Linked DNA regions of Myxococcus guangdongensis. The main gene of each other region encodes a partner of the protein of the gene in region 3 in a complex. Links are inferred from orthologs where the notes say so. Each region holds a gene or a part of one and is shown on either strand. Other genes may lie near its edges. The genes, in order: accB, LXT21_RS37145 and accD.

Evidence for each region.
Region 1: the proteins of accD (region 3) and accB are in contact, whole or in part, in a solved structure (PDB 8UXZ), measured with the Escherichia coli proteins. The link is inferred for Myxococcus guangdongensis from one-to-one orthologs.
Region 2: the proteins of accD (region 3) and LXT21_RS37145 are in contact, whole or in part, in a solved structure (PDB 8UXZ), measured with the Escherichia coli proteins. The link is inferred for Myxococcus guangdongensis from one-to-one orthologs.

What each region holds. Positions count from the first base shown.
Region 1 is NZ_JAJVKW010000008.1:47,327-56,723, forward strand. What follows is about bases 1,986-4,915. They hold accB (acetyl-CoA carboxylase biotin carboxyl carrier protein), read right to left. Parts: upstream 3,784-4,915; coding sequence 3,187-3,783; downstream 1,986-3,186. Other genes in these bases: accC (acetyl-CoA carboxylase biotin carboxylase subunit), read right to left, coding at 1,986-3,116; efp (elongation factor P), read right to left, coding at 3,813-4,394; LXT21_RS24170 (roadblock/LC7 domain-containing protein), read right to left, coding at 4,530-4,892. In the rest of the region: type IV pili formation protein SgmX, read right to left, coding at 1-1,542; more of accC, read right to left, coding at 1,731-1,985; LXT21_RS24175 (hypothetical protein), read right to left, coding at 4,925-5,563; type IV pilus secretin PilQ, read right to left, coding at 5,600-8,320; LXT21_RS24185 (pilus assembly protein PilP), read right to left, coding at 8,377-8,949; LXT21_RS24190 (type IV pilus inner membrane component PilO), read right to left, coding at 8,993-9,397. UniProt on the Escherichia coli protein: This protein is a component of the acetyl coenzyme A carboxylase complex; first, biotin carboxylase catalyzes the carboxylation of the carrier protein and then the transcarboxylase transfers the carboxyl group to form malonyl-CoA.
Region 2 is NZ_JAJVKW010000016.1:176,341-185,567, reverse strand. The notes cover bases 3,331-6,090. They hold LXT21_RS37145 (acetyl-CoA carboxylase carboxyltransferase subunit alpha), read right to left. Parts: upstream 5,315-6,090; coding sequence 4,346-5,314; downstream 3,331-4,345. Other genes in these bases: LXT21_RS37140 (hypothetical protein), read left to right, coding at 5,415-6,090; hisC (histidinol-phosphate transaminase), read right to left, coding at 3,331-4,303. Also shown: LXT21_RS37160 (lytic transglycosylase domain-containing protein), read left to right, coding at 339-2,477; cmk ((d)CMP kinase), read right to left, coding at 2,520-3,215; more of hisC, read right to left, coding at 3,212-3,330; more of LXT21_RS37140, read left to right, coding at 6,091-6,101; LXT21_RS37135 (ArsA family ATPase), read right to left, coding at 6,129-8,096; enhancer binding protein Nla6, read right to left, coding at 8,385-9,227. UniProt on the Escherichia coli protein: Component of the acetyl coenzyme A carboxylase (ACC) complex. First, biotin carboxylase catalyzes the carboxylation of biotin on its carrier protein (BCCP) and then the CO(2) group is transferred by the carboxyltransferase to acetyl-CoA to form malonyl-CoA.
Region 3 is NZ_JAJVKW010000005.1:518,679-528,083, reverse strand. Bases 1-2,938 are described here. They hold accD (acetyl-CoA carboxylase, carboxyltransferase subunit beta), read right to left. Parts: upstream 1,927-2,938; coding sequence 1,075-1,926; downstream 1-1,074. Other genes in these bases: LXT21_RS18705 (Crp/Fnr family transcriptional regulator), read right to left, coding at 2,765-2,938; LXT21_RS18710 (MBL fold metallo-hydrolase), read right to left, coding at 2,008-2,763; LXT21_RS18720 (bifunctional folylpolyglutamate synthase/dihydrofolate synthase), read right to left, coding at 1-1,049. Also shown: more of LXT21_RS18705, read right to left, coding at 2,939-3,421; purM (phosphoribosylformylglycinamidine cyclo-ligase), read left to right, coding at 3,574-4,611; purN (phosphoribosylglycinamide formyltransferase), read left to right, coding at 4,608-5,273; LXT21_RS18690 (2-thiouracil desulfurase family protein), read left to right, coding at 5,270-6,094; LXT21_RS18685 (MarR family winged helix-turn-helix transcriptional regulator), read right to left, coding at 6,589-7,062; LXT21_RS18680 (alpha/beta fold hydrolase), read left to right, coding at 7,167-7,979; LXT21_RS18675 (enoyl-CoA hydratase/isomerase family protein), read right to left, coding at 7,984-9,063; LXT21_RS18670 (HAD family hydrolase), read left to right, coding at 9,149-9,405.

The DNA.
Region 1 (9,397 bases), on a different replicon or contig from region 3:
GTGCTCGTCGTCGATGACCTCGTCGGAATCGCTCGAGGGCAGCGTGGCCAGCGCCAGCTCGTCCCCCGGCGGATGCAGCAGTGCGTCCTCGGGCGGCGGCGCGACGAGCACCTCGTCGTCGCTGGAGTCCACCAGGATGGCGTCCTCGCCCACCGACTCCACCACCGTCGCGGACGGAGAGGCCGTCACCGGACCCTCCACGCGCAGCACCGACAGGAACGCCGGCACCTCCGGATGCGCGGGGTTCTCCTGGAGGATGGTCGCCAGGTACGGCTGCGCGCGCGTCGAGTCCGCGGCGCGCGTGCACAGGCGCAGCACGTTCAGCAGCTGCTCGCCCGCCTGCGCCGTGTTCCCCGACGCGACGTAGATTTGGTACGCCTTCTCGTGCGCGTCCAGGTTCTCCGGGTCGACGGAGAACACCTTGCGCAGGTGCTCCAGCGCTTTGTCGTGGAGCCCGTACTTCACGTAGACGTCCGTCTCCGTGAGCAGCTTCGCCAGCTGCTCGCGCGCCATCCCCGCCTGCGAGGGAGGCGGCGCCGCGACGGGCGCGGGCTGCGGCTGCGGAGCGGGCTGGGGCGCGGCGGCGCGGGCGGCCGGCTGGGGCGCGGCGGGCTGCTGCGGCTGAGCCACGGGCTGGGGCGCCGCGGGAGCCGGCGCGGGCGCGCGGCGCGCGAGCAGCTCCGGGTCCTGCGGATCCAACACTTCGATCTGCGTCCAGACGGCCTCGGCCTCGGTGAGACGGCCGCGCTCCTGGTGGATCTTCGCCAGCTCCTTGTAGACGGACACCGTCTTGGAGGTCTGCCCCAGCCCCTGGAACGCCTGGGCCAGGAGCGACAGCGTCTCCACGTCGCGGCCATCCGCCTTGAAGCACACCTGCAGCTTCGCGAGCGCGCGCTTCTGGTCACCGCGTTGCAGGTACGAGGACGCCAGCTCCTTGGCGAGCGGCAGGTTGTCCGGCTCGAGCGTGGACAGGCGCTCGGCCACGCGGGCCCAGTCGTCACCGCGGCCGTTGCGCTTGAGGTACTCGGCGGCGCGCTTGAACTCCTGCACCGCCTCGCGCGACATGTTCTCGCGCGCGTAGAGCTCCGCGAGCTTGATCTTCGACGCCACGTTCTCCGGGTCGAGGTCCACCATCTTCTTCAAGGTATCGAGCGACGACTTGGTGTCGCCCGCCTTGTCGTAGTGGTTCGCCACGATCTGGAAGTAGGCCATCGCCTCCGACATCAGCCCGAGCTGCTGGTGCAGCTCCGCCAGCTTGAGGTTCACCTCGAGCAGGTTCGGGTTGAGCTTGAGGACCTGCTTGTAGAGGGCGACGGCCTTGAGGAAGAAGCCGTCCGAGGAGTAGCTCTCCGCGACCTTGGTGAAGAAGTGCGCCGCCTGGGCGTTGTCGTTCTTCTTCTGGTACAGCTCCCCCATCTTCTGGAGCACCCGGATGTCCTTCGGGTCGACCTCCAGGACCTTCTGATACTCCTTGATGGCCTTGTCGTACGCGCCCTTCGCGACCAGCTTCGCGGCGGCTTCGATGATCTTGTTCTTGTCCATCGAGCGTGGGCTTCCGGCGAGCCGAAACCCCTTGGAACTTCGCGGGTTTCTATCTTCAAAAGGGGGAGAGTCGGAGGCTAACGGAATCCTCCGACGCGGGTCAAGAAACAGCCCGGCTCCCCCCAGGGCCAGCTCACCTGCTTGCACACCCGCCCATTAGACGGACGCGCCACGTAGGCGGACGTGCGCTACGGCGTCTCTTCCACGGCTTTCTTGAGTCGACGGGAACCCGTCTCGCTCGCGAGCAGCCGCTCCACGAAGCGCGTGTCGTAGTTGCCCTCCTGGAAGGACTCCTCGCCGAGCGCCGCGCGGTGGAACGGGATGTTGGTGCGGATGCCTTCCACCACGTACTCGCCGAGCGCGCGCTGCATCCGGCGGATGGCCGTCTCGCGGTCCTCCGCGTGCACGATGAGCTTGGCCAGCAGGCTGTCGTAGTACGGCAGCACCGTGTAGTTCTCGTAGGCCCCCGAGTCCACGCGCACCCCGTAGCCTCCCGGGACGCTGTAGCCGGTAATCTTGCCGGGCCACGGCGCGAAGGTGATGGGGTCCTCGGCGTTGACGCGGCACTCGATGGCGTGCCCGCGGATCTGGATGTCCTCCTGCTTGAAGCGCAGGGGGTGGCCGTAGGCCATGCGGATCTGCTCACGGACCAGGTCCACGCCCGTGACGAGCTCCGTCACCGGGTGCTCCACCTGGATGCGCGTGTTCATCTCCATGAAGTAGAACTCGCCGCGCTCGTCGAGCAGGTACTCGATGGTGCCGACGTTGTTGTAGCGCAGCTGCCGCATCGCCTCGACGGACACCCGGCCCATCCGCTCGCGCAGCTCCGGCGTGAGCGCCGGGGACGGAGCCTCCTCGATGAGCTTCTGGTGCCGACGCTGCACCGAGCACTCGCGCTCGTTGAGGTGGATGATGTTGCCGTGCTCGTCCGCGACAATCTGGATTTCGATGTGGCGCGGCTTCTCCACGTACCGCTCGATGTAGAGGTCGCCGTTGTTGAAGGACGCCACCGCCTCCGCCTGCGCGGTGGAGAACGCCTGCGCCAGCGCGCTCGGCTCGCGGACGATCTTCATCCCCTTGCCGCCGCCACCCGCGGCCGCCTTGAGGATGACGGGGAAGCCGATTTCGCGGGCGAACGCCTCCGCCTCGCGAGGGTCCTTCACGGTGCCGGGGCTGCCGGGGAGCAGGGGCATGCCCGCCTCCCGCGCCGCCTGCCGCGCCCGCACCTTGTTGCCCATCATCCGCAGCATCTCCGGGCGCGGACCGATGAAGCGAATCTTGCAGTTCTCGCAGACCTCGGCGAACTCGGCGTTCTCCGACAGGAAGCCGTAGCCAGGGTGGATGGCGTCCGCGCGGGTGATTTCGGCGGCGGACAAGAGCTGCGGGACGTTGAGGTAGCTCTCCTTGGACGACGGAGGGCCGATGCAGACGGCCTCGTCCGCGAAGCGCACATGGAGGGCGTTGGCGTCCGCCGTGGAGTGCACCGCCACGGTGGCGATGCCCAGCTCCCGACAGGCGCGGATGACCCGCAGGGCAATCTCCCCGCGGTTGGCGATCAGCACCTTCTTGAACACGGGGGTGTCTCCTGGAACGGTCGGCGTGGGGAGCGCGCCCGTCGTGGGGCGAAGGGCGCGCCCGCCCGCGTCAGGCCGGCTCGATGCGGAACAGGGACTGGCCGAACTCCACCGGCCGCCCGTTCTCCACGAGGATCTCCACCACGCGGCCGGAGACCTCGGACTCGATTTCGTTCATCAGCTTCATCGCCTCGATGATGCAGAGCACCTGGCCCTTCTTCACCACCGAGCCCACGTCCACGAACGCCGGCTGATCGGGCGCCGGCGTCCGGTAGAACGTGCCGACGAAGGGGCTGGTCACCACGTGGCCAGGCTTCTCCGGGGCCTTCTCGGCCGCGGGGGCCGCGGCGGCGACAGGCGCGGGCGAAGGAGCGGACGCGACGGCGCGCGGCGCGGGCGCCGCGTACTCCACCGCCGGGCCCACCGGGACGGCCGACGGGGCCGCGTGGTGGACGATGGTCGTCTCCGGGGCGTGGCCGCGGCGGATGAAGAGCTTCTCCTCCCCGCGCTTCCACACCAGCCTCGTCACGTCCGAGGCCTCCAGGATGTTGACGATTTCCCGCAGGGCATCCACGTCCAGCGACGTGTTGCCAGCGTGGGCCGCGTTCGCCGGAGCGGACGCGCTGGCGGGCGTGGAGGCCCGGGTCGACTTGCGCTTCGTTGCCATGCTCGCGTCCCCTCCTCGGGCGTCCTGGACTAGCCCGCGGTGGCGACGCGGGTCAGGTACTTGCCACCGTCGCGCGTGTCGATCTTGAGGACATCACCCTCGTTGATGAAGAGGGGGACGTTGACCTCGAAGCCGGTCTCCAGCGTGGCGGGCTTCAGCGCGCCGGACACCGTGTCGCCGCGAACGCCCGGGTCGCACTTGATGACCTTCAGGTCCACCGAGTTCGGCAGCGTCACGCTGATGGCCTTCCCGTTCCAGAACAGGATGGTCGCGTCGGTGTTCTCCTTCAGGAAGTTCTTCGCTTCGCCGAGTGCCTTCTCGCTGATGAAGGTCTGCTCGAAGTCGCGCTTGTCCATGAAGTAATAGTCGTCGCCCTGGACATACAGGTACTGCATGTCCTTCTCTTCGATGTCCGGGCGGTCCACCTTGTCACCGGACTTCAGCGTCGGCTGCAGGACGCGGCCCGTGGTGAGGCTGCGGATCTTGGTGCGGACGAAGGCGGAACCCTTGCCGGGCTTCACGTGCTGGAACTCGACGATGACGAACGGCTCACCGTCGATTTCGATCTTCATACCGTTGTGAAACTCGGACGTATCGATGACACCGGCCATGGGGACCGACTCCTTCAGACTCGAAAATACGGAAGCTTGAAAAGTCGGGGGTGTCTAGCCCATGCCCCCTCCCATGGGAAGGGGAAACCTGCGGAGCGCCGCGTCGTCCGGACGACTGCTTTACAGAGGGCGCGGCTACAGCTCCGCGCTCACCTTGGGGGCCGTCACGCGCAGCACATAGCGGCCCTTGCCGTAGTTGCCATCCGCGCGCAACGCGAGCACGAGGAAGTACTCCGGCGACACCAGCCGCATCAGCGTGAGGACCTTGTCGCTGTTGACGCTGACCTCGCTCACCGCGCCCGTCTTGAGCGTCTCCGCGGCGTGGCGCAGCTGCGTGAGGAGGTTGGCGTACTCCACCCAGGCCCCGCCCAGGTCCAGCTCGCTCGCCTCATCGCGCTGGTAGGTGTCCACGGAGATGCCGTCGAAGCCCATCACGCTGCAGGCGAGGGCTCCATCCACCTGGTTGACGACTGACTCGAGGTGCGTGCGAAAGGACATGGGCTCAGGGGTTCCTGGGTGGCAGACGAAGCTCAGGGAGCCTCGCACTCCGGGACGACGCCATTCAGACCCCGCAGGTCGCAGGCCTCGGAGCGTGGCGACGGGACTTCACCCGGCTTGGGGCAGACAAACCCCACGTTGGTGACCACGAGCGGGAAGGTGAACTCGTTCACTTCCACCTTGCTTCCGGTAGCGGTCTCGCCCCGGAAGCGCATGGTGACGAGCGTGTCGACGATGCCGCCTCCCGTTGTCGCCGCGAGGAGCGCGGCCTGGGCGTCCCGCGTGAGCAACCCCAGCAGCAGGCTGCTGTCCTGATTCGGGCGGAACCCTCCGAAGAGAGGGACGTTCGCATCCTCGATGCCCAGGTCCGGCTCGGTCCGATACGACACATCCACGGACCTGATGTAGATGGCTTGGGAATCCGGGTCGGACACCTGGCCCCCTTCTCCTACGAGGATGGGGGTATCGGTGAGGTTGGAGGTGATGATCAGCCCCAGGAGGAAGTCTCCAGCCAGCCCCAGGTTCAGAGATCCCCTCAGAATCGCCTCGTCCTCCGGAATCGTGCAATCCGGATCCGGAAGGGCAGCATGAAGGACCTGCAACTTCGGGGTGTTGTCGACGCAAGACACCGAGCCGAACGCCATCAGCGCGGCGAGATAGATGGGCTTCATGAGCGTACTCTCTCCTCGGAGAAGAGGCGCGATGCCTTAAAGGCTCTGCGCAATGGTCTGCCGGTTGAGGATGCGGGGCGTGATGAAGATGAGCAGCTCCTGCCGATCATCCGTATCGTTCGTCTGCCGGAAGAAGAACCCGAGCACCGGAATCTTCGACAGGAAGGGCACCGAGTTCGTCCGCGTGGAGCCACGGCGCACGTAGATGCCGCCGATGACCGTGGTGTCTCCGTCCTTCACCAGCACCTGGGTGACGGCCTCCTTGCGCTGGATGGAGGGCTGACCGTTGGCACCGGTGTTACCCGGGTCCGGCTGGTTGTTGGAGGCGTTGATGGCCATCAGGATGCTGCCGTCCTGGGTGATGTGCGGCGTCACCTCGAGCGACAGACGGGCCTCGATGAAGGTCGTGTTCACGCCGGCCGCGGACGTCTGGCTGAACGGGATGGACACACCCTGGCTGATGCGCGCGGTGTTGTTGTCCAGCGTCGTCACGCGGGGCGCGGAGATGGTCTTGATGGTGCCCTCGGTCTCCGCCGCGGACAGGCGCAGGTTGAGCTGCAGCGCGCCACCGGCCGAGCCGAAGACGAAGCCGAGCGCACCACCGGCGTTCTCACCGACCGGCGCCGGCAGGTTCACCGCGAAGTTCGGCACCGCCGGCAGACCCGCGGCGCCGATGCTCGGCGAACCACCCGTCACGGCGACGTTGTTCGGGAAGATGAGGCCCGTCGAGTTGCCCGTGGCGGCGGCGGCGCGAGCCTGACCACCCCACTGCACGCCGAGGTTGCGGCTGAAGGTCGTGCTCGCCTCGACGATGCGGCTCTCGATGAGGACCTGCGGCGTCTGCGTGTCCAGGCTGCGCACCAGCGAGCGGGCCTTCTCCGTGTTGGAGCGCACGTCCTTGACGATGAGCACGTTGGTGCGCGTGTCCACCGTCACCGTGCCGCGCTCGCTCAGGACATCCTTCACGCGGGCGGACATGTCCGCGGCCACCGCGTAGTTCACCGGGATGAGGTTGACCAGCAGGTCCTCCTGCTGCTGGAGCGACTTCTTGCGCTCCTGGCGCAGCCGGGCCTCCTCCTCCAGCGTCTTGAGCGGGGCGATGCGGATGATGTTGCCGAACTCCTCCTTGCCCAGCTGCTTGGTGCGCAGGATGAGGTCCAGCGCCTGGTCCCAGGGCACGTTGCGCAGGCGGATGGTGACCCGGCCGCTCACGTCGTCCGCGACGACCACGTTCTTCTTGGAGATCTCCGCGATGACGCGCAGGAGGTTCTGGATGTCGATGTCCTTGAACTCGAAGGACACGCGCTTGCCACGGTAGCGGGCCTGCTGCGGCGCGCCCTCGGCGGCGTACGCGGGGGCCTCGGCGGTGAAGCCGGCGGTGCGCTGCGCGACCGACACCTCGTCCGTCTTCACGCCCTTGACGTCCAGGCGCCACGACAGGGTGTTGCCGCTCTGGCTGACCTTCTCCTCGATGGCGCCGTCGGCGGCGACCACCACGCGCACCTTGCGGCCCTCACCCGGGACGCTGAAGGCGCTGATCATCTTCACCGGCGTCTCCAGCGCGCTGGTGTCCAGGCTGCGCTCGAGCTTCTTGGGCAGCCGGGCGTTGTCCAGCGTCAGCACCGCGCTGCGCGGGTCGGGACGGTCCACCTTCCAGCCCGCCGTGCCGGACAGCTTCAGCACCACGCGGCCACCCGCCCCACCCTCCTGGAACGACAGGTCCTTCACCTCGACCACGGAGGTGGAGGCCGGAGCCTCCACGACCACCGGGGCCGGACGCAGGGGCTCCACCTCGGCGACCGAGGCGATGACCTCTTGCGGCGCGGGCGACGGCGCGGCCTTGCGGGCCACCGCGCCACCGAGCACCACCTCGAGGCCCTTGTCCGCGCGGTCCACGCGGTAGGCCGGCATCTTGCCGCGCACGTCGAGCACCAGCCGGACCTTGTCCGAGTGGGCGCCCACGCGCACTTCCTTCAGGGTCGCGCCGTTGATGCGGGGCGCGCGGGCCGCCAGGCCCACCCCGTAGAGGTCCACCGCGAGCCTGGGCGGGTCCGCCAGCTCCAGCACCTCGTAGCGCGCGATGTCGCCGTCCGCGCGGATGCGCAGGGTGTCATCGGCGTACGCCAGCTGGGTGATGCGCTGGGCGGGCTGCGCCACCTCGCGCTCGTCGGCCTCGGCGGCGACGACGTTCTCCGGCAGCGCGGGCTTCGCGGGCGCCTCCTGCTTCACGGGAGCCTCCGCGACGACGGCGGCCAGCTTCACCTCTGCGGAGGGCGCGGGCGTCGTCGGGGCGGCGGGGGCCGTCGCGACGGTCGCGGGCGCGGCGGGCTTCGCCTCGGGGGCGGAGACCACGCCATCCACGGAGATGACCACGCGGTTTCCATCCGCGCGCACGTCGTACTGGGACGCCTTGTCGAGCGCCAGCAGCACCCGGCCGACGCTCGCGCGCTCGTCCGAGAACTGCGACGCCACGACGCCGGACACCGGTCCGGAGCCGTCATGGTGGCCCTTGATACCCGTCGCATCCGCCGACGAAAGGTCCACCACCAACCGCTCCGGCCCACTGAGCCGGAAGACGGTGAAGGTGGGGGGCCGGGTTCCGGTCACCACCACCTGGGCGCCCGAGCCGGTACGGGACACATCCAGGTCCCGAAGCGTATTCAGTTCGGCGCCGCTACTGCTGGCGCCCGCAAGGACGACCGCGAATGCAGTCGCCAACATCCACTTGCCCCTCGTCACAGCGCTCCTCTCGAGCATGCGTCCCCTCACCAAGTTGGAAGCGGGCTGCCGCCCGCGGGCGCGCCACGGGGGCGCTACTCCCCGTAGTTTTTGCCCGTCATTAAATTGTAGCTCGGGTCCTGCCGATCATCGGGCTTGAGCTGCAGGGTCACCGGATTCTTGATGATCTCTCCGTTGCCCGAGAACACCTCGGTCACCGTCAGCGAATCACGGAGGATCTGCGTGACCTTGCCGCCCTGGCGCCCCACGCGGGTGTTGCGGCGCACGATGTGGCCTCGACCCAGCGGGTCTTCGACCATGGCAAGTGGATTGGCGTCGCCCGTGACGACCGCGACCAGCTTGAGCTGGTCCAGGTCGAACGCGCACAGCGGCTCCAGACAGGTGGACGCCACGATGTTGGGGTTCACCGGCCCCAGCTCCTCCAGCGGGCTGCGGAACGGGTCGCGCTTGCCCACCGGGTTGTACGAGTAGACGTACGGCGCCGCCGCCGCGGCGTCGACCGCGGCCGGAGCCGTCTCCGCCGGCGCGGCGGGAGCGGGCTTCGCGGGAGCCGCCGCCACCGGCGGAGGAGGCGGGGGCGCGTCCTCGCAGGCGGCGAGCGTCAGCGCGAGCGCGGCAGTCGTCATGGTGGCCTTGAACATCTTCATCCTCAATCCCCTTGTCGCCCTACTTCCCGGACGGATCAAGTTTCTAGTTCTTCTGGGTCTCGACGAACCGGAAGGTCGTCGCCAGGAAGCTGCTCTGCAGAACGACCTTCTCGTTCTTCAGCGTCGGCTGCCCCAGGTTGATGTTGTTGACGTTCACGATGCGGCGCATGTTCGCCATCTCCTGAAGGAACATGGCGATCTCGTGGTAGTTGCCGCTCACCGTCATGCGGATGGGGATGCGCGCGAAGAACTCACCGCCGCCCACGTATTCACGGTCCGGCTGCACCAGGGCGATCTCCAGGCCGCTCTTCTTGCCGATGTCGTTGATCTGCGCGAGCAGCTCCTCGACGTCCTTCTTCTCCGGCAGCTCCGTGAGGGCCTCGGCGAGCTTCTGCTCCAGCACGTCCATCTCGCGCCGGCGCTCGTTGAGGTTCTGGGCGATCTCGCT
Region 2 (9,227 bases), on a different replicon or contig from region 3:
TGCTGTTTCCCCCCCGAGCGCTGTGAACGAGCTGTGTTACCGGACGACAGGTCCCGCCTGGCTTCGGACGGACCGGGGTAGCGTGCGACGGCCGCGCAACGTAGTGATGCACCCCGGGTGACGCAACGGGTCCACTCGACGGACCCAAGAGCACGTAATCGCCTGAACGCTTTCAGCGAATGCTGCGGATGAAGAACAGTTCGGACCAGCCCGATGGCGCGCGGATTTAGGACTTGTCGGGCCGGCTGTCAAACCACCCCCCGGGTGTGAGAGGGGAATGCTTGACGGATGCATCTCGTTGGCAGGTCGCAAAGCCGCGTCGTGAAAGGAAGAACCACATGAGCTGGATGGGGATGGTCGCGGGGTGTGCACTGGGGGTTTCCCTCGGACAATCCCCGACAACCCTGGAGGCCGTGCGGCTGCACCAGGCGGACGCGACGTCCCTGGCGGAGCGGGAGTGGACGGAGTGCGCGGCGAAGCGCTGCGCCGACGCCGGACGGCTGGGCCTCCTGGCGGGCACACTGGCCCTCTCCGAGGGACGCGCGGCCGAGGCCCGCGACATGCTGGCGGCCAACCCCGCCCCCGCCCTGCTGGAGCCCTACCGCGCCTTCTACCTGGGCCAGGCGCGCTTCTACGCCGGGGACGCGCCGGGCGCCGCGCTCGACTTCGCCCGCGTGCTGGAGTTCCCGGGGGCCCCGCTGGACCTGGTGACGCGGGCGCGAGCCCGGCTGGGCGAATCCCTGCTCAAGGCCGGCAAGGCGAAGCAGGCGGTGGGAGTGCTCGAGTCGGCGGTGAAGGCCACGCCCACGCCGGAGCTGCTGTTCCAGCGGGCGCAGGCGCGGGGCGAGGCGGGCAACCGCGCGGGACAGCAGGCGGACCTGCTGGAGGTCGCGCTGCGCTTCCCCACGCATCCCTATGCCGATGACGCACTGAAGGCGCTCGCCGAGCGTCGCCCCGCGGTGCGCCTGGGGTTCGCCGAGCGCACGCGACGGGCCGAGGGCTTCCTCGGGGGCGGTGCCTCGCAGCGCGCGCTGACGGAGCTGGACGCGCTCACGGGTGAGAAGCTCGGCAAGGAACAGTCCGCGAAGGTGTCGCTCCTGAGGGCCAAGGGCCTGTTCGCGCAGAAGCGCGACGCGGAGGCGCACAAGGAGCTGGAGCTCGCGCGAAAGGGCTCGGCGGAGACGGCCGCGGAGGCGGAGCTCGTCGTCGCGCGGCGGGCCCTACGGGCGGATGACAACGAGAAGGCTCGCGAGCTGATGGCGGGCCTGGCCAAGAAGTACGCGGCGCAGTCGGCGGGCGAGGAAGGCGCCTTCTTCGCGGGCTGGTTGGATTTGCAGGCGGGCCGCTTCGAGGAGGCCGCGAAGTCCTTCACCGCGCACGCGGACCGCTACACGCGCTCGCGTCGTCGGGACGAGGGCATGTGGTTCCGCGCGCTCGCGTACCTGCGGCTCGCGGACTACACCCAGGCGCGCGAGGCGCTCGACGCGCTGGTGACGGCATATCCCCGGGGCAGCCTCGCTCCCCAGGCGCGCTACTGGATTGCGCGCAGCCGCGAGTTGGGCGGCGCCACCGCGGAGGTGGTGGGGCCCGAGTACGAGCGGCTCATCGCCTCGTCACCGGCGTCGTTCTACGCGCTGCTCGCCGCCGAGCGGCTTCAGGAGTTGGGACGACCTGCGCCGGCGCGATTCCCCAAGCCGCCCCTGGCGCTGGAGCTGCCGCGTCCTCCCGAGCTCGCGCTCGCGGTGGAGCTGACGCGCGCGGGACTCTTCCGGGACGCGGCGGATGAAGTGGAGTCCCACGTGGCGAGGCTGCGCTCGGCGGACCAGGCGTTGCCGTTCGCGCACGCGCTCCTGAGCCTGGGTGAGTTCGGCCACGCGCACACCGTGGCGGCGCGGCACCTGTGGGGCCGGGCCTTCGGCTCTCGCGAGCCGGATGCGCTGGCGGCCTTCTACCCGCGCGCCTTCTCCAATGCGGTGGAGCAGGCGGCGACCGCGCACAAGGTGGACCCGTTCCTCGTCTGGGCCATCATGCGCCGCGAGAGCGCCTTCAAGCCCGAGGTGATGAGCGCCGCGGACGCGCGCGGGTTGATGCAGATCATCCCGAAGACGGCGACGGAGATTGCGCTGAAGCTCGCCGAGCCCGCCCCCGCGCCGGCGGACCTCTTCTCGCCCGAGCGGAACATCCGCTACGGCGCCTGGTACCTGTCACGGCTGATGGAGCGCTTCGCGCATCCGGTGCTCGCGGCCGCCGCCTACAACGCGGGGCCCACCGCCGCGGCGAAGTGGGCCCAGGAGCGCGGCGATCTGCCGTTGGACCTCTTCGTGGAGTCCATCCCGTTCCGCGAGACGCGCGGCTACGTGAAGCAGGTGGTCGCGGACCTGTTCCTCTACCACGGCTTCTACGACGCCCAGGGCACCCAGCAGCCCCGGCTGTCGCTCGTGGTGCCCGCCCCCTCGAAGGAGGGCGTCACCTTCTGAGGGTGGGCGGCGGCGGGCCTGCTTCAGCGGCCCGCCCGTCCCCTACCCTCGCGCGGCCATGCGGCGGAGGATCTCCGCCTCCATGTTGTGGACCACCTCCGACAACGGGAGGCTGCTGGAGTCCACGCGGACGGCGTCATCCGCGGCCTTCAACGGGGCCACCGCGCGCGCGGAGTCATCCTTGTCTCGCTTGGTCTGGTCCGCGAGCACGTCGTCGATGCTGCTCTCCACGCCCTTCTGGAACAGCTCCTCGAAGCGGCGACGCGCGCGCACCTCGGGGCTGGCCTCCAGGAAGAACTTGGCGTCCGCGTCCGGGAACACCACCGTGCCGATGTCACGTCCCTCGAGGATGGAGCCCTTGGTCGACTCGAGCGCCAGCCGCCGCTGGAGCTGCAGGAGCCCCGCGCGCACCACCGGACGGCCCGACACCTGCGAGGCGGCCATGGAGATCTCCGGCGAGCGAATCTCGCCAGACACATCCTCGCCGCCGAGGAACACGCGGTTCTCCTCGCCCACCACCTGGAAGTGGATGTGCACGCGGCCCAGCAGCTCCCCCAGGCTCGCGTCGTCGTCGTAGGCGATGCGCTCACGCCGCGCGAGCAATGCCACACAGCGATAGATGGCGCCGGTGTCCACCAGGCTGAAGCCGAGCCTTCGCGCCAGCAGCTTGGACACGCTGGACTTGCCCGCGCCCGCGGGGCCGTCGATGGCGACGATGAAGCAGCGAGCGCTCGTCACGCGAGCACCTCCTTCAGCGCGCGCACACAGCGCTCGTTCTCCGACGCCGTGCCCACCGAGATGCGCAGACAGGTGGGGAAGCCTCCGTTCGCGAACGGCCGGACGATGATGCCCTTGCGCAGGAGCAGCTCGTACAGCTCCGTGGACGAGCGGCGGAAGTCCGCGAACACGAAGTTGGCGTGGCTCCGGGTGAGCGTGATTCCGAGCTTGGGCAGCTCCGCCTCGAAGTAGCGCAATCCCTCGCGGTTGTTCTCGCGCGTCCGCTTCACGTGCTCGGTGTCCTCGAGCGCCGCGAGCCCCGCCGCCTGCGCCACCACCGTGAGGTTGAAGGGCATGCGCGTGCGCTGCACGTACGTCGCGAGCTTCGCGTCCATCACCCCGTAGCCCAGCCGGATGCCCGCCAGCCCGTGAATCTTGCTGAACGTGCGCAGCGCGACGAGGTTCGGATGGCGGCGGAACATCTCCACCCCGCTCACGTACTCGGGCCAGTCGACGAACTCGAAGTAGGCCTCGTCGTACGCCACCAGCACCTCGGGAGGCACCGCCGCCAGGAACTTCTCCAGCGCCTCGCGGCCGAACGCCGTGCCCGTGGGGTTGTCCGGGTTGGCCAGGAAGATGAGCCGCGTGCGCGGCGTCACCGCGCGCGCCATGGCCTCCAAGTCGTACTGGTAGCCCTCGCGCATCGGCACCTCCACGAAGGGCCGCCCATGGGCCTGCGCGGAGATGCGGTACGCGGAGAACGAGTTCTTGCACAGGAGGATCTCATCCTCCGGCGTGGTGAAGGTGCGGATGAGCAGCTCGATGAGTTCGTTGGAGCCGCTGCCCAGCACGACCTCTTGAGGCTGCACGCCCAGGGACGCGGCCAGCCGGCGCACCAGGTGGAAGGACGTGGCATCCGGATACAGGTGCACCTGGGACGACGCGTGCCGCATCGCCTCGAGCGCCCGCGGAGAGGGCCCCAGCGGGTTCTCGTTGGAGGCCAGCTTGATGACGCCCGAGAGCCCGAACTCGCGCTCGGTCTCCTCGATGGGCTTGCCCGGGACGTACGGCTTGAGCGTCTCGACGTAGGAAGGAACGAGGGGTCGCATGGGAGACAGGCCCTGGAAGTGGTGGCTCGAACGAGCGGTGGGTCAACGCCCGGAGAACACACCGAGCGCGCGGAACTTCGCGTAGCGGTCCTTGACCAGGCCGTCCGGCGACAGCTCGGCCAGCTGGGTCAGGTGCTTGCGCAGCGTCTTGCCCAGCGCCTCCGCCATCTTCGCCGGGTCACGGTGCGCGCCGCCCGCGGGCTCGGGCACCACCTCGTCGACAATCTTCATCTGGAGCAGGTCGCTCGCCGTCAGCTTCATCGCGTCCGCCGCCTTGTCCGCCTTGCTGGCGTCGCGGAAGAGGATGGAGGCGCAGCCCTCCGGCGAGATGACCGAGTACACGCTGTTCTGGAGCATCAGCACGCGGTTGCCCACGCCGACGGCCAGCGCGCCACCCGAGCCGCCCTCCCCCACCACCGTGGAGATGATGGGCACGCGCAGCCGGCTCATCACCTCCAGGTTCACCGCGATGGCCTCGGCCTGTCCGCGCTCCTCCGCGCCGATGCCCGGGTAGGCGCCCGGCGTGTCGACGAAGGTGAGGATGGGCTTCTCGAAGCGCTCCGCCAGCTCCATCAGCCGGCGCGCCTTGCGGTAGCCCTCCGGGCGCGGCATGCCGAAGTTGCGCGCCATGTTCTCCTTGGTGTTGCGGCCCTTCTGGTGCCCCATCACCATCACCGGCTTGCCGTCGAAGCGCGCGAAGCCGCCGACGATGGACGGGTCCTCTCCGAAGTGCCGGTCTCCGCACAGCTCCACGAAGTCCGTGAAGAGGAAGCGGACGTAATCCAGGAAGTAGGGCCGCGCGGGGTGGCGGGACATCTGCACCACCTGCCACCGCGTCAGGTCACTGAAGATCTCCGTCTGGAGCTTCTTCGCCTTCTTCTCGAGCTTCGAAATCTCCGAGGTGAAGTCCGCGGATCCACCCGTGGACAACGCCTTGAGCTCATCGATCTTCTTCTCCAGCTCGATGAGCGGGCGCTCGAAGTCGAGCGCGTAACTGATGCCGGTTGCCATGGCGCGGAACTAGCACCAGGGTATGGCACCTTTCAACGCGCAAGCACTTACGCACCGCACCGTGTCACGGTGCAGGACACCCCACGCCCCTCCGGACGCCATGCTTCATGCCCTGCCGCTGCTCGTCCTCGCGCTGAGCGCCGCCCCCACCCCGGCCCCCGCACGGACCCTCAACACCGAGGGCTTCCGCCTGTACCAGGCCGGCCAGTATCCAGAGGCCCTGGAGAAGTTCCAGGCCGCCGTCCGGGAGGACCCGGCCTTCGCCCTGCCCCGCTACAACGCCGCCGCCACCCTGGGCGTGCTCCGCAAGCAGGGCCAGGTGTGCGAGTACGGCGCCCACCGGGACGTCATCGTCGAGCACCTCACCCAGGCCGTGAAGCTGGACGCCCGCCGGCTGACGCGCGCCCGACAGGACGCGGACTTCGACGGCATCCGGGACACGCTGGGCTGGCAGCGCCTGCAGGGCCGCGTCCCGGAGAAGGAGGCCGACGTCCCCTTCCTCCTGCGCCATGTGAGCTGGTACGGCCCGGGCGTGGGCGTCTACGGCACCACCCGGGGCCTGCGCTTCCTCACCCGGGGCCGCGTGACGCTCTGGAATCGCGACGTGGACGCGGAGGGCAAGCCCCACCGCTCCGAGCTCTCCGGCACCTACTCGGTGAAGGGGCGTCAGGTGGAGCTGCGGCTGCGCGGAGAGGCGCCCGTGACGGGCACGCTGTCCGAGGCCGGCGCGCTGGCGTTCCCCGTCTGGGGAACCTTCACCGACGCGCCGTCCGAGTGCGACGCCTGAGGCGGACCCGGCCGCCCTGGCGGGACTTCAGGCAGCCTTGATCTTCGCGGCCGGCGGCGACAGCGCGTACCACGCGGTGCGGAACGCCTTCAGCTCGCGCAGTCCGGCCGGGTGACGACCGAGCGCCGGCGCCATGGTGACGGGCAGGCCCAGCTTCTTCTCGATGGCCTTGGCGGCGTTGAGCTCCAGCTTGCGGCGGTTCTCGCACTTCTCACACGTGGACTTGGGGCCCACGCGGTTGACGAGGATGCGCTCCACCGGGAGCTTCTTCTCCTTCAGGTACTCCACCACGCGCTCGGTGCGCGCCGCGGCCAGGTCCTCGCCGCGCGTCACCACCACGAAGCGCGCCTCCGTCGGAGACGCCAGGGCCTCCTCGAAGCGCTTGGCGTGCTTGATCATCCCGGCGATGTCGTCCGCCAGCTCGCCCAGGCCCTTGGCGCGGTGCTTGTTGAGCACGGTGTGCAGCGCGCCCAGCCACGTCTTGGCCGTCTCCGCCAGCTCCACCACCCGCACCGAGTTCACCACCGGCGACGAGTCCACCACGATGCGCTTGAACCGCTCCTGCACCAGCGCGTCCGTCAGCACGCTCATCGCCGCCAGCTCGTCGATGCCCGGCGGCGCGCACTCCAGGAGGTTGCGCAGGTACAGCAGATCCGCAGGCACCTCGCTGCCCGCCTTGGGAGCGCCCTCGAAGGCCTTCTCCGCCTTCTCCTTGAGCCGCTTGCGCAGGGCGTTGAACCAACCCGCCATGTCCAGCTCGCGGGCGTACAGGCCCTTGGTGCCCTTCACCTGCGTCTCGGTGTCCGTCAGCCGGCTCTGCAGCACGTCCGACAGCGAGTGCGCGGGGTCCGTGGAGATGAGGAGCACCGGCCCCTCCTTCTCCGTCAGCGTGACGGCGGCGGCGGCCGCGCAGGAGCTCTTGCCCACGCCCCCCTGCCCCACGAAGAAGATGAGCCGCGTGGGCGGCAGCGGCGGCGCGGCGATGGGCGGCATGGACGGCGCGCGCACCAGGGCCGGAGGGCCCTCCGCGGCGGCGAACTCCAGCGCCTTCGTCTCCTTGCCACCCGCCCACGCCTTGGCGAACAGGCCCACGCCGTCCAGCCCGCGCGGCGCCACCTCGCGGCGACCCAGCAGGTGGACCGGCACCGTCTTGTCCAGCGCCTGGAACTTGCGCACGTGCGGCGCCTGCAGGCCCCGGCGCCCCTGACACGCGGGGCAACCCTCGCGGTCCTCCACCTGGTTGACGACGATCTCCGTCACCGGCAGCCCGCGCTCGCGCAGCTGCAGGAAGAGCATGCGCGTCTGCGCCTCGGGGACCGGCTCCGCCAGCGCCGTCAGGTGGAAGGCCGTGCGCGCGGGATCCTTCAGCAGCGCCAGCAGCTTCTCCGCCTTCTGTCCCAGCGCCTCCAGGAAGCCCGGCTCCGCGGCCGCCGCCTCCTGCGCCTTCTTGCCCTTGCCCGTCGCCGCGGTGGGCTTCTCACCGGCGCGCACCAGGCCCAGGAACTTGCGCAGCCCCACCGGCAGATCGAACAGCCGCAGGGTGTGGCTGGTGGGCGAGGCGTCCACGATGATCCGGTCGAAATCCTCACCGTCGAGCAGCGCCACCACGTGGAAGAGCGCCACCAGCTCCTCCAGCCCCGGGATGGCCTGCTGGTACAGCGAGCCCAGCTCCTCCTCGGTGAAGTGCGTGCCCTTGACCGCGGCCTTCTTCAGCGCGGGCAGGTAGTCCGCGAGGAAGGGCTTGAGCAGCGCGGCCGGCTCCAGCTCCAGGCCCCAGACGCCGCCCTCGCCCTTGCCGGCGACGAGCTTCGTCGGCTTCGCGCCGAGCTTCTTCTTGAGCAGATCCGACAGGGAGCGCACGGGGTCCAGCGAGACGAGCAACACCCGTTCCTTCGGGGCCTCCTCCGACAACCGCAACGCGTACGCCGCCGCGAGCGTGGTCTTGCCGACCCCGCCCTTGCCGCCGAAGAAGTGAAGAACTCGCGCGTCGCTCATTGCGTTGTGGCCTTCCTTGTGCCCCCCCGGCGGCACCCTGATGCACACTCCTGATTTGCCGAGTTGAAGGCTTCGGAGTCGCCCGGAGCGTCGACCTGTACGGCCGGGCCCTCCCTGTGGGTGGGAGGCGACCGCAGAATCCCTTGTCCAGAGGTCAAAAGTCAAGAATTGACGCGGGGTTTCGCGGAGGGTCGGCCCCTGCCGACCCCTCCTGCCGAGGCCCCTGTCGCACCGTCTCCGAGCCGCTCCAACAGCGCGGAATCCGGAGGGGATTTCCTACCCATCAGGTCAGCGAGCCAGCAGGTTGCTGGCGCTCAGCGGACCATCGCTTCCCTGCCCGCCCATCGGTCCCCCGGGACCGGACTGCTGGGTGCGCGCCTCCGCCGCGTAGCGGTTGAGCTTGTTGTAGAGCGTCTTCTCGCTCACCCCGAGCACCTCCGCCGTGCGCGCCTTGTTGTTGCCATTGCGCTGGAGGCTTCCCAGGATGTACTCACGCTCCACCGCGTCCAGGCTCAACCCGAATGGCAACCGGAAGGTATGCCGCTCCGGGCCCTTGCCCGCCATGTCCGGCGGCAGGTGCTCGCGGGTGATGAGTTCCCCGTCGCAGAGGATCACCGCGCGCTCCACGGCGTTGCGCAGCTCGCGGATGTTGCCCGGCCATTCGTAGTTCTTCAGGACCTCCATGGCCTCCGGGTGCACGCCGGACACGCGCTTGGCCGAGTCCCCCCGGAACTTGTCCACGAAGTGCTGGACCAGGATGGGCACGTCCTCGCGCCGCTCGCGCAGGGGCGGCAGGTGGATCTGGAACACGTTGAGGCGGAAGTAGAGGTCCTCGCGGAAGCGCTGGTTCTTGATCTCCTGCTTCAGGTCGCGGTTCGTGGCGCACAGCACGCGCACGTCCACTTCGATCTCCACCTTGCCACCCAGCCGGCGCAGGCGGCCCTCCTCCAGCACGCGCAGGAGCTTGGCCTGCAGGTCGATGGGGATCTCTCCCAGTTCGTCCAGGAACAGCGTGCCGCCGTGGGCCAGCTCGAACACGCCCGGACGGCGCTGATCCGCGCCGGTGAAGGCGCCGCGCTCGTGGCCGAAGATCTCCGATTCGATCAGCGTGGCCGGGATCGACGCGCAGTT
Region 3 (9,405 bases):
GCCCGCATCATCGGCCCCCGGTCCTTGTCCGCCACCACGCCGAAGACGCAGTGCACCGGGCGTCCCGAGTACAGGGCGCGCAGGGACGCGAGCAGCACCTCCACCCCCGCCGGGTTGTGCGCGCCATCCAGGAGGACGACCGGTCGCTCCCCCACTTCCTCCAGCCGCCCTGGCCAGCGCGCCGAGCCGAGCCCCACCCTCGCCTCCTCGCCCGAGACGGCCACGCCACGCGTGGACAGGCTCTCCAGGCAGGCCAGCGCCACCGCCGCGTTCTGGACCTGGTGCGGGCCTCGCAGCGACAGGCGCAGCCCCTCCAGCCGCCACGCCCCCCCCTGGTACGACAGGCTCCCGTCGGGCTGGAGCCACGCCTCGAAGTCCCGCCCTTCCACGAGGAGGGGCGACCCGAGCACCCGCGCGTGGGCTTCGATGGCCTCCAGCGCCTCGGGGGCCTGTCGGGCGACGACGCAGGGCACGCCGGGCTTGAGGATGCCGGCCTTCTCGCCGGCGATCGCCGCCAGGGTGTTGCCCAGGTACTCCATGTGGTCGAACGAGACGGGGGTGATGGCCGTCACGATGGAGGGCGCCGCGGTGGTCGCGTCCAGCCGGCCGCCCAGGCCCGTCTCCAGCACGACGACGTCCACGCCCACGCGCGCGAAGTGCCACAGCGCGACGACGGTGCCGAACTCGAAGTACGTCATCGGCTCGGCGACGGCGGAGGGATAGCGCTCCAGCACGTCGAGGATGGCGCGGCCGAAGTCCTCGTCGGAGATGTCCTCGCCGTCCACGCGGATGCGCTCGTTGACGCGCACCAGGTGCGGGGACGTGTAGAGGCCCACGCGGTGGCCGGCGGCCTGGAGCGCGGTGGCGGCGAAGGCGCAGGTGCTGCCCTTGCCGTTGGTACCGGCGACGTGCAGTACCGGAGCGCGGCGCTCGGGGTGGCCCAGGGCCTCGAGCGCCTCGCTCACCCGCTCCAGCCCCAGCTTGATGCCGGAGGGGTTGAGCCGCGAGAGGAAGGCGAGTGCTTCCTCCGGTGTCCTGGGCGCGCTCATGGGGGACTCAGATGAGCGCGGGGGCTCAGCCCAGCAGGCCGAGGATCTGACCCAGCCGGCCGCGCAGGTCCTTGCGGTTGACGATGTTGTCGATCATTCCGTGCTCGAGCAGGAACTCCGAGCGCTGGAAGCCCTCGGGCAGCTTCTGGCGGATGGTCTGCTCGATGACGCGCGGACCGGCGAAGCCGATGAGCGCCTTGGGCTCGGCGAGGATGACGTCCCCCAGCCAGGAGAACGAGGCCGCCACGCCACCCGTCGTCGGGTGCAGCAGCACGGAGATGTAGGGCTTGTTGCCGGTGCGGAAGCGGGCGATGGCCGCGGACGTCTTCGCCATCTGCATCAGCGAGAAGATGCCCTCCTGCATGCGCGCGCCGCCGGACGCCGAGAAGATGAGCGCGGAGCACTTCAGGTCATGCGCGCGCTCGAAGGTCCTCGCCACCTTCTCCCCCACCACCGAGCCCATGGAGCCCCCCATGAACTCGAAGATGAAGGCGCCCACGGACACCTGGTGCCCGCCGATGCGGCCCACGCCGGAGACGAACGCGTCGTTCTCCTCCAGGTTCTTGCGCGTGGACTTCAGCCGGTCCTTGTACTTCTTCGAGTCGCTGAACCCGAGCGGGTCCTGCGGCTCCAGCTCCTTGTCGAACTCCTCGAAGCTGTCCGGATCCAGCAGCGTCGCCAGTCGCGCGCGCGCGTTCCAGGGGTGGTGGTGGTCGCAGTGCGGACACACCATCCAGTTCTTCTCCAGCTCCTGCCGGTAGATGATTTCGTCGCAGCTCTCGCACTTGGCCCACAGGCCCTCCATGCGAGACGGTCCGGGCTCGGGCTGCTGCTGGGTGTCGACGGCGATGCGCGGCTTCTTCGAAAACCAGGCCATGAGAACGGCGGGGGTTAATCCGACCGTCCGCGCCCGTCAACCGTTCCGTGTGGCGCGCTGCGTCGCCGCCCGGGGGACGGGCTAGAACTCGAACACGTCGTTGAGCTCCAGCACCTCCACCGGCATGCTCGCCAGCTCCTTCTTGAGCTGGGCCACGAACGCCGGCTTGAGGTGGTAGAGCATCACCGAGGCCCCGTTGCGCTGGAACTTCTGCAGCTCCAGCCCCAGGGTGTGGGGCGTCAGGTGGCCGGAGATGTCGGCCAGCGATTGGAGGGCGTTGGGGAACGACGTCTCCAGCAGGAGGGCCTTGAGGTTCTTCGTCTCGTTCAGGGCCTTCCAGAGCTTGTCGGTGGGCCCGGTGTCCCCGCTCATGGCGAGCGTGCTCTTGCCGTTGGAGATGATGAAGCCGCAGGACTCCACGGGGTGGCTCACCGGGACGCTGCGCACGGTGTAGGGCCCCACCTGGAAGGTGCCGCCGGCGCGGAACGTCTGGATGCGCAGGACGGGGTTGGCCTTGGTCGGGATGCGGGTGAAGTCCGGCCAGAGGGCGTTGTTGAACATGTTCTCGCGCAGGGCCTTGGCGCACTCGCGAGAGGCGTGGATGGTGACGGGCTTGTCCCGGCGACCGATGACCAGGTCCGCCATCAGCGGCAGGTCCTTCACGTGGTCGAAGTGGCTGTGGCCCACGAGCACGTGGTCCACCCGGCACAGCTCCTCCAACGAGAGCGTCCCCGTCAGGGCGCCCGCATCGAGCGCCAGCACGTCATCGACGAGGAAGCACGTGCTCTTGCACGTGGGAAGCTCGCCACCGTGGCAGCCGAGGACGCGGAGCTTCACGCTAGAGGTCTCCGAACTTCCACTTCATCTCCAGGTATTGGAGGAAGTCGTGGAGTCTGGCCGTGTCATACACGGTGAGTCTGTCACCACTGCGTGAGATGAGGCCCGCGCGGATCAGCCGCTCCAGCACGTTGCGCACCGCGGGCTCGCCCACGCCAATCTGTCGGGGCATCTCGCGGATGACGAAGTCGATGTCCGTCCCCGTCCCCTCCTCGGAGGGGCGGCCGCGCGACTGGGCGGTCTGGATGAGCTGGTGCACGACCCGGCTGGCCGGATCATTGTGCAGCAGGTTCTCAATCTGGGCGTCCGCCTCCGACAGGCGCTCGGCCAGCTTCTTGATCATCCGGACGGCGATCTCCGCGTTGCCGCGGATCATCGCCTCGAACGTCTTGGGGTCGATGACCAACAGCCGGGCGTCTTCGTTGACCACCGCGGACGCGTTGCGCGGCTTGTTGGAGATGATGGCCATCTCCCCGAAGAACTCGCCGGGCCCCAGGACCGCCAGGACCTTCTCCACGTCGCGTACGCGCTTGGAGATGGAGATCTTGCCCGCCTGAATGACGAACATCTCCCGGCCCGCCTCTCCCTCACGGAAGAGTTCGGTGCCCTTTGGGAATTCCTTGCCGAAACGTTGAAAGAGGGTTTCCTCGGCGCCCATCCTGCGAGGAGTCAATCAGCCCCTCCCCCCCTGGTCAAATTACCTTTTGTACGGACCGGTGGGACACACCGTGCGTCCGGGCTCGCCGCAAACCCGACACCGGGGTTCCGGAGCCCGAGACAACGGACTCCGGGGTCGATAGAAGGCCGCCCGTGGGAACGACCTACAAAGACTCCGGAGTGGACATCGAGGCCGGCGACGCGTTTGTCGACCGAATCAAGCCCTACGCCGCGCGCACGATGCGTCCGGAGGTCGTCGCGGGAGTCGGCGGCTTCGGGGGGTTGTTCGCGCTGCCGCCCGGCAAGTACCGCGAGCCGGTGCTGGTGGCGGGCACGGACGGGGTGGGCACCAAGCTGAAGGTGGCCTTCACCGCGGGCCGGCACGGCACGGTGGGCATCGACCTGGTGGCCATGTCGGTGAACGACATCCTCACCTGCGGCGCGGAGCCGCTCTTCTTCCTGGACTACTTCGCCACGGGCCGCCTGGAGGTGGACGCGGCGGCGGAGGTGGTGAAGGGCATCGCCCAGGGCTGCGAGCAGGCCGGGTGCACGCTGCTCGGCGGCGAGACGGCGGAGATGCCGGGCTTCTACGCGCGGGGTGAGTACGACCTGGCGGGCTTCTGCGTCGGGGTGGTGGAGCGCTCGGCCATCATCGACGGCAAGAGCGTCAAGCCGGGGGACGCGCTCATCGGGTTGACGTCGTCGGGGCTGCACAGCAACGGCTACTCGCTGGCGCGCAAGGTGCTGCTGGAGAACGCGAAGCTCGCGCTGGACGCGACGCCCGAGGGGCTGGGGCGGACGTTGGGCGACGCGCTGCTGGAGCCCACGCGCATCTACGTGAAGGACGCGCTGGCGCTGACGCAGGCGGTGAAGGTGAATGGCATGGCGCACATCACCGGGAGCGGAATCCCCGGCAACCTGCCCCGGTGCCTGCCGGACGGGACGCGCGCGGTGCTGAGCGAGAAGTCCTGGGTGAAGCCGCCCATCTTCGACCTCATCGCGAAGCTGGGGAGCGTGGCGCGCGACGAGATGTTCAGCACGTTCAACATGGGCCTGGGCCTCATCGTCGTGGTGGCGAAGGAGGACGTGGCGCAGGCGCTCGAGGTGCTGAGGGCGCGGGGCGTGGAGGCGTCCGAGGTGGGCCGCGTGGAGGCGGGCTCGGGCGAGGCCACGGCGGTCATCGAGCCATGAGCGCGGCGCGGGTCCGGCTGGGCGTGCTCGTCAGCGGCGGCGGGAGCAACCTGCAGGCGTTGCTCGACGCGTGCGCGCGCGAGGACTTCCCGGCCGAGGTGGCCTGCGTGGTGTCGAACGTGCCCACGGCGTATGCGCTGGAGCGGGCGCGGGCCGCGGGCGTGCCCGCGGTGGTCGTGGACCACAAGGCGCATGCGAGCAAGGCCGCGTTCGAGGCGGCGATTCTCGAGGCGCTGGGCACCGCGGGGGTGCAGTGGGTGTGTCTGGCGGGGTTCATGCGGCTGCTCAGCGCGGACTTCCTGGGGCGGTTCGCCGGGAAGGTGCTGAACGTCCACCCTTCCCTGCTGCCGTCGTTCCCGGGGCTGCATGCGCAGCGGCAGGCGCTGGAGCGCGGGGTGAAGGTGGCCGGGTGCACGGTGCACTTCGTGGACGCGGGCACGGACACGGGGCCCATCATCGGACAGGCGGCGGTGCCGGTGCTGTCGGACGATGACGAGAAGAGCCTGAGCGCGCGCATCCTCGTCGAGGAGCATCGGCTGTATCCGTTGGCTGTGCGGCTCGCGGTGACCGGACAGGTGACGCTGGATGGCGTGAGGACGCGCGTGACGGCGGCGCCGAGCACGGGTGAGCTGGCCCTGCGCAGCCCCGGGGCGACGACGTGACACGCGAGGACGCGCGGGCCGGTACGAGCCTCGCATCCTCGGTGGACAGTGACGCCGAGGGTCCGGCGGACGAAGGTGGAATCACGCAGTCGAGTCGCTCGCGCGCCACTCCGGAGGCAAGGTCGGCTTCGGACGCCAGGCTGACGGCCAAGGGTGGCGACGGAGCCACCCATCCGCGCCAGTCGGCCTCCGAGCACTTGAAGCCCACCGATACGGACGCTCGGGCAGCGAGCCCCACCGAGGGCGACGCCATTCCGCCAGGGCACGCCTCAGTGCCGCGTTCGAGCACGACCGCGTCACCCTCGGCAGCCGCGGGCTGTCACGCACGGGGGCGAGAGGTACCGCCACAGGAAGCGCGCCGCGCCGCCCTTCGCGAAGCCCCCGTGGTGCTGGTGAGCGCGTGCCTCCTGGGCGAAGCGTGCCGCTATGACGGACGCTCGCAGCGCTCGGAGCGAGTGCTCGCGGCCCTCGAGGGAAAGGCGGTCGTGCCGATCTGCCCCGAGGTCGCCTCCGGGCTGCCCGTTCCTCGCCCTCCGGTCGACCTGCGCGGCGGCACGGGCGTCGACGTCTGGGCGGGGCAGGCTCGCGCGCTGGAGCGCGAAGCACGCACGGACCGCACCGAGGACTTCCAGCGTGGAGCCCTCCTCGCGCTCGATGCCGCGCAACGCTTCGACGTGACGGTCGCGCTGCTCAAGGAGAAGAGCCCCTCCTGCGGGAGCCAGCGCGTCTACGAGTCCGGAGTGCTGCGCTCGGGCGAAGGCATCACCACCGCCCTGCTGCGCTCCAAGGACATCACCGTCGTCAGCGACGAAGAGCTGTAGCCAGCAACGTCCGGAGCACCCGGCGCCTCGGCCCGCGAGGCGGCCTCTACCGAAGCCCGACGACGTGTCCTCGCCCCGACGGCCGAGGCGCGCTCGCCAGCAACGTCCGGAGCACCCGGCGCATCGGCCCACGAGGCGGCCTCTACCGAAGCCCGGCGACGTGCCCTCACCTCGACGGACGAGGCGCGCTCGCCAGCAACGTCGGCGAACTCCAACGCCATGCTCACTCGGCGCAATCCCCGACGCCGACAACGAGGCCCTGTCCTTCGCCGCCCCAGGCCTCACGACTCCACGACGCCGTGCTCACTCGGCGCAATCCCCAACGCCGACAACGAGGCCCTGTCCTTCGCCGCCCCCGGGCCTCACGACTCCACGACGCCGTGCTCACTCGGCGCAATCCCCGACGCCAACAACGAGGCCCTGTCCTTCGCCGCCCCCGGGCCTCGCGGCTCCACCTCAAGAGTGACGACGCCGCCCCGACAAAGGCACGCGCTTCAGTCCCGCGCCTTCAGCACCTCGAACAGTCGGGTCAAGAGCCCGTGCAGCTCCCGGGTCTCCTCCGCGCCCAGGCGCTTCGCCACCCGCCGATCGATCTCCACCAGCTTCGTCGTCCCGTGCCGCATGGCCGCGATGCCCTTCTCCGTCAAGACGACCCGCCGCGCACGGGCGTCATCGGGGTCCGGTTCAATCCGCACCGCGCCGAACTCCGCGAGCTCCGCGATGACCGGCTGCACCGCCTGCTTCGTCACGCCCAGGCTGCGCGCGAGCTCCGTGATGCGCACGCCGTCCGGATTCTCCAGGTACGGGAGGATGCGCGCGTGGACCTCTCGCATCATCGGGTAGCCGGCCTCGGAGTTGACCGCCTGCATCCCCAACTCGTTGAACAACTGCCCACACCGGATGAGCACGTAACCCAGGCTGCTGGCCTGAAGCTTCTTCACATCCTCGAGCGCGTCCTTCCTCTTCATCCAGTCAAGTCTACTTGACTTTATTGGTCAAGAACCATTGACTATCCTCCATGCAAGTTCCCGCCTGGGTCGACCGAGAGGCTTTTCCCTTCAACGTGCGTGAGGTGGCTGGACTGTCAGTGGTGGACGAGGGCCAGGGGCCGCCCATCGTCTTCGTGCATGGAACCCCCACCTGGTCCTTCGAGTGGCGTGCGCTCATCCGCGCCTTCTCCGCCACGCACCGCTGCATCGCGGTGGACCACCTGGGCTTCGGCCTGTCGCCCCGGCCACCGGACGCGGACTACTCGCCCGAGGCCCACGCGCGCCGCTTCGCCGCGGTCATCGAGGCGCTGAACCTGCCCCCCTTCACCCTGGTGGCCCACGACTTCGGCGGCCCCATCTCGCTCGACTACGCGCTCTCCCATCCGGAGCGCATCGAGCGCGTGGTGCTCCTCAACACCATCGCCTGGCCCTTCGTCGACGAGCCCTCGCTCGCCAGGGCCGCGCGCATGGCGGGCGGCGGGCTCTTCCGCTGGCTGTACCGGAAGGTGAACCTCTCGTTCCTCATCGCGAAGTCGGCCTGGGGCAAGGGGCCGCGCCCCGAGAAGATGTGGAACCAGTACACCTTCATGTTCCCCGACGCGGACTCGCGCGAGCGCGTGCTGTGGGCCCTCGCCAAGAGCCTCGCGGGGTCCACGCCCTTCTTCCAGTCCCTCTGGGACCGGCGTGAGCGGTTCGCGAAGACCCCCGTCCACTTCATCTGGGGCCTGCGCGACGCCGCCTTCCCTCCGGTGGTCCTCGAACGGTTCCGGAAGGCCTGGCCTCACGCCACCGTGGACACGCTCCCCGACGCGGGCCACTGGCCCCACGAGGAGGCACCCGAGGCCTGCGTCGACTTCGTGAAGCAGGCCCTGAAGAGCCCCTCCAGCACACGCTGAGCGCTCAGCTGCGCGACAGCACCAGCTCATCCCCATCCGGGGACACGAAGCACGCCTCCACGTCCGCATCGGAGACGTCGCCCAGCGTTCCCGGGTGCCAGCGCGGCTTGTTGTCCTTGTCCACCAGCACCGCGCGGATGCCCTCGCGGAAGTCGGCCCGCGCCGTCATCGACTGGCTCAGCCGGTACTCCACCGACAGCATCTCGTCGTAGTCGCGCGTGCGACCCATGCGCAGTTGGCGCAGCGTCACCTTCAGGCTCATGGGGCACATGCGCACCAGCGTGGCCCACGTCTCCTGCGCCCACGCCGTCCCTTCTGCCTCCAGCGCCTGCTGGATGTCCTCCACCCGCTCGGCCGCGAAGCACCGGTCCATCCCCACGTGCTGCGTGGCCAGCACCGACGTCCCCGCGTCCGCGTGGAACTCCTTCAGCAGCCGCTCCACCACCGCGCTCGACAGGCCCTCGCCCCACTCGGCGCCCACCAGCGCCTCCAGCACCGTCTCCAGTCGCGCCGACTCCACGAAGTGAGTCCCGTAGCCGAGCCACATCGCGTCCGCCGCGCTGCACCGCGCGCCCGTCAGGCCCAGGTACGTCCCCGACTCGCCCGGGAAGCGCGGCAGGAACCAGCCTCCGCCCACGTCCGGGAACAGGCCAATCCCCGTCTCCGGCATCGCCAGCACCAGCTTCTCGGTGACGACGCGGTATGCCCCGTGGATGGACAGGCCCAGCCCGCCGCCCATGCAGATGCCGTCCACGAGCGAGATGTACGGCTTGCCGAAGTGGTGGATGAGGTGGTTCAGCGCGTACTCGGCGCGGAAGAACTCCCGCGACAGGCGCTCCGCGTCGGCAGGCCGGGGCTCCGCCATCGAGGCCGCCACGGCGCGCACGTCCCCTCCCGCGCAGAAGGCCCGCCCGCCCGCCCCCCGGACGACCACGGCCTTCACCGCGGGGTCCGCACGCCAGGCCTCCAACTGGGGCAGCAGCCGCCGGCACATCTCCAGATTCAACGCATGGAGCGCCTTGGGCCGGTCCAACGTCACCACCCCCACCGCGCCTCGCATCTCTGTCCGCACGCCGTCGCTCATGTGAGGCCCGAATATCAGTCCTCCAAAGCAGGCGCGCACGATTCGGCCGCCTCCACCCCTCCGGCCGCGCTATGGGTGGGAAACCATGACACCCTCCGACGCGCCCCTCCGAGCCGCCGTCTTCGACATGGACGGCACCCTCGTCGACAACATGGTGTTCCACAACCAGGCGTGGGTGGCGCTCGCGCGCAAGCTCGGCCTGTCGCTCACCGCCGACGACTTCCAGACGCGCTTCGCGGGCCGGAAGAACGAAGAAATCCTCCCCGAGCTCCTCGGCCGCGCCCTGGACCCGGAGGAGCTCCAGCGCCTGGCCGACGAGAAGGAGGGCCACTACCGCACCCT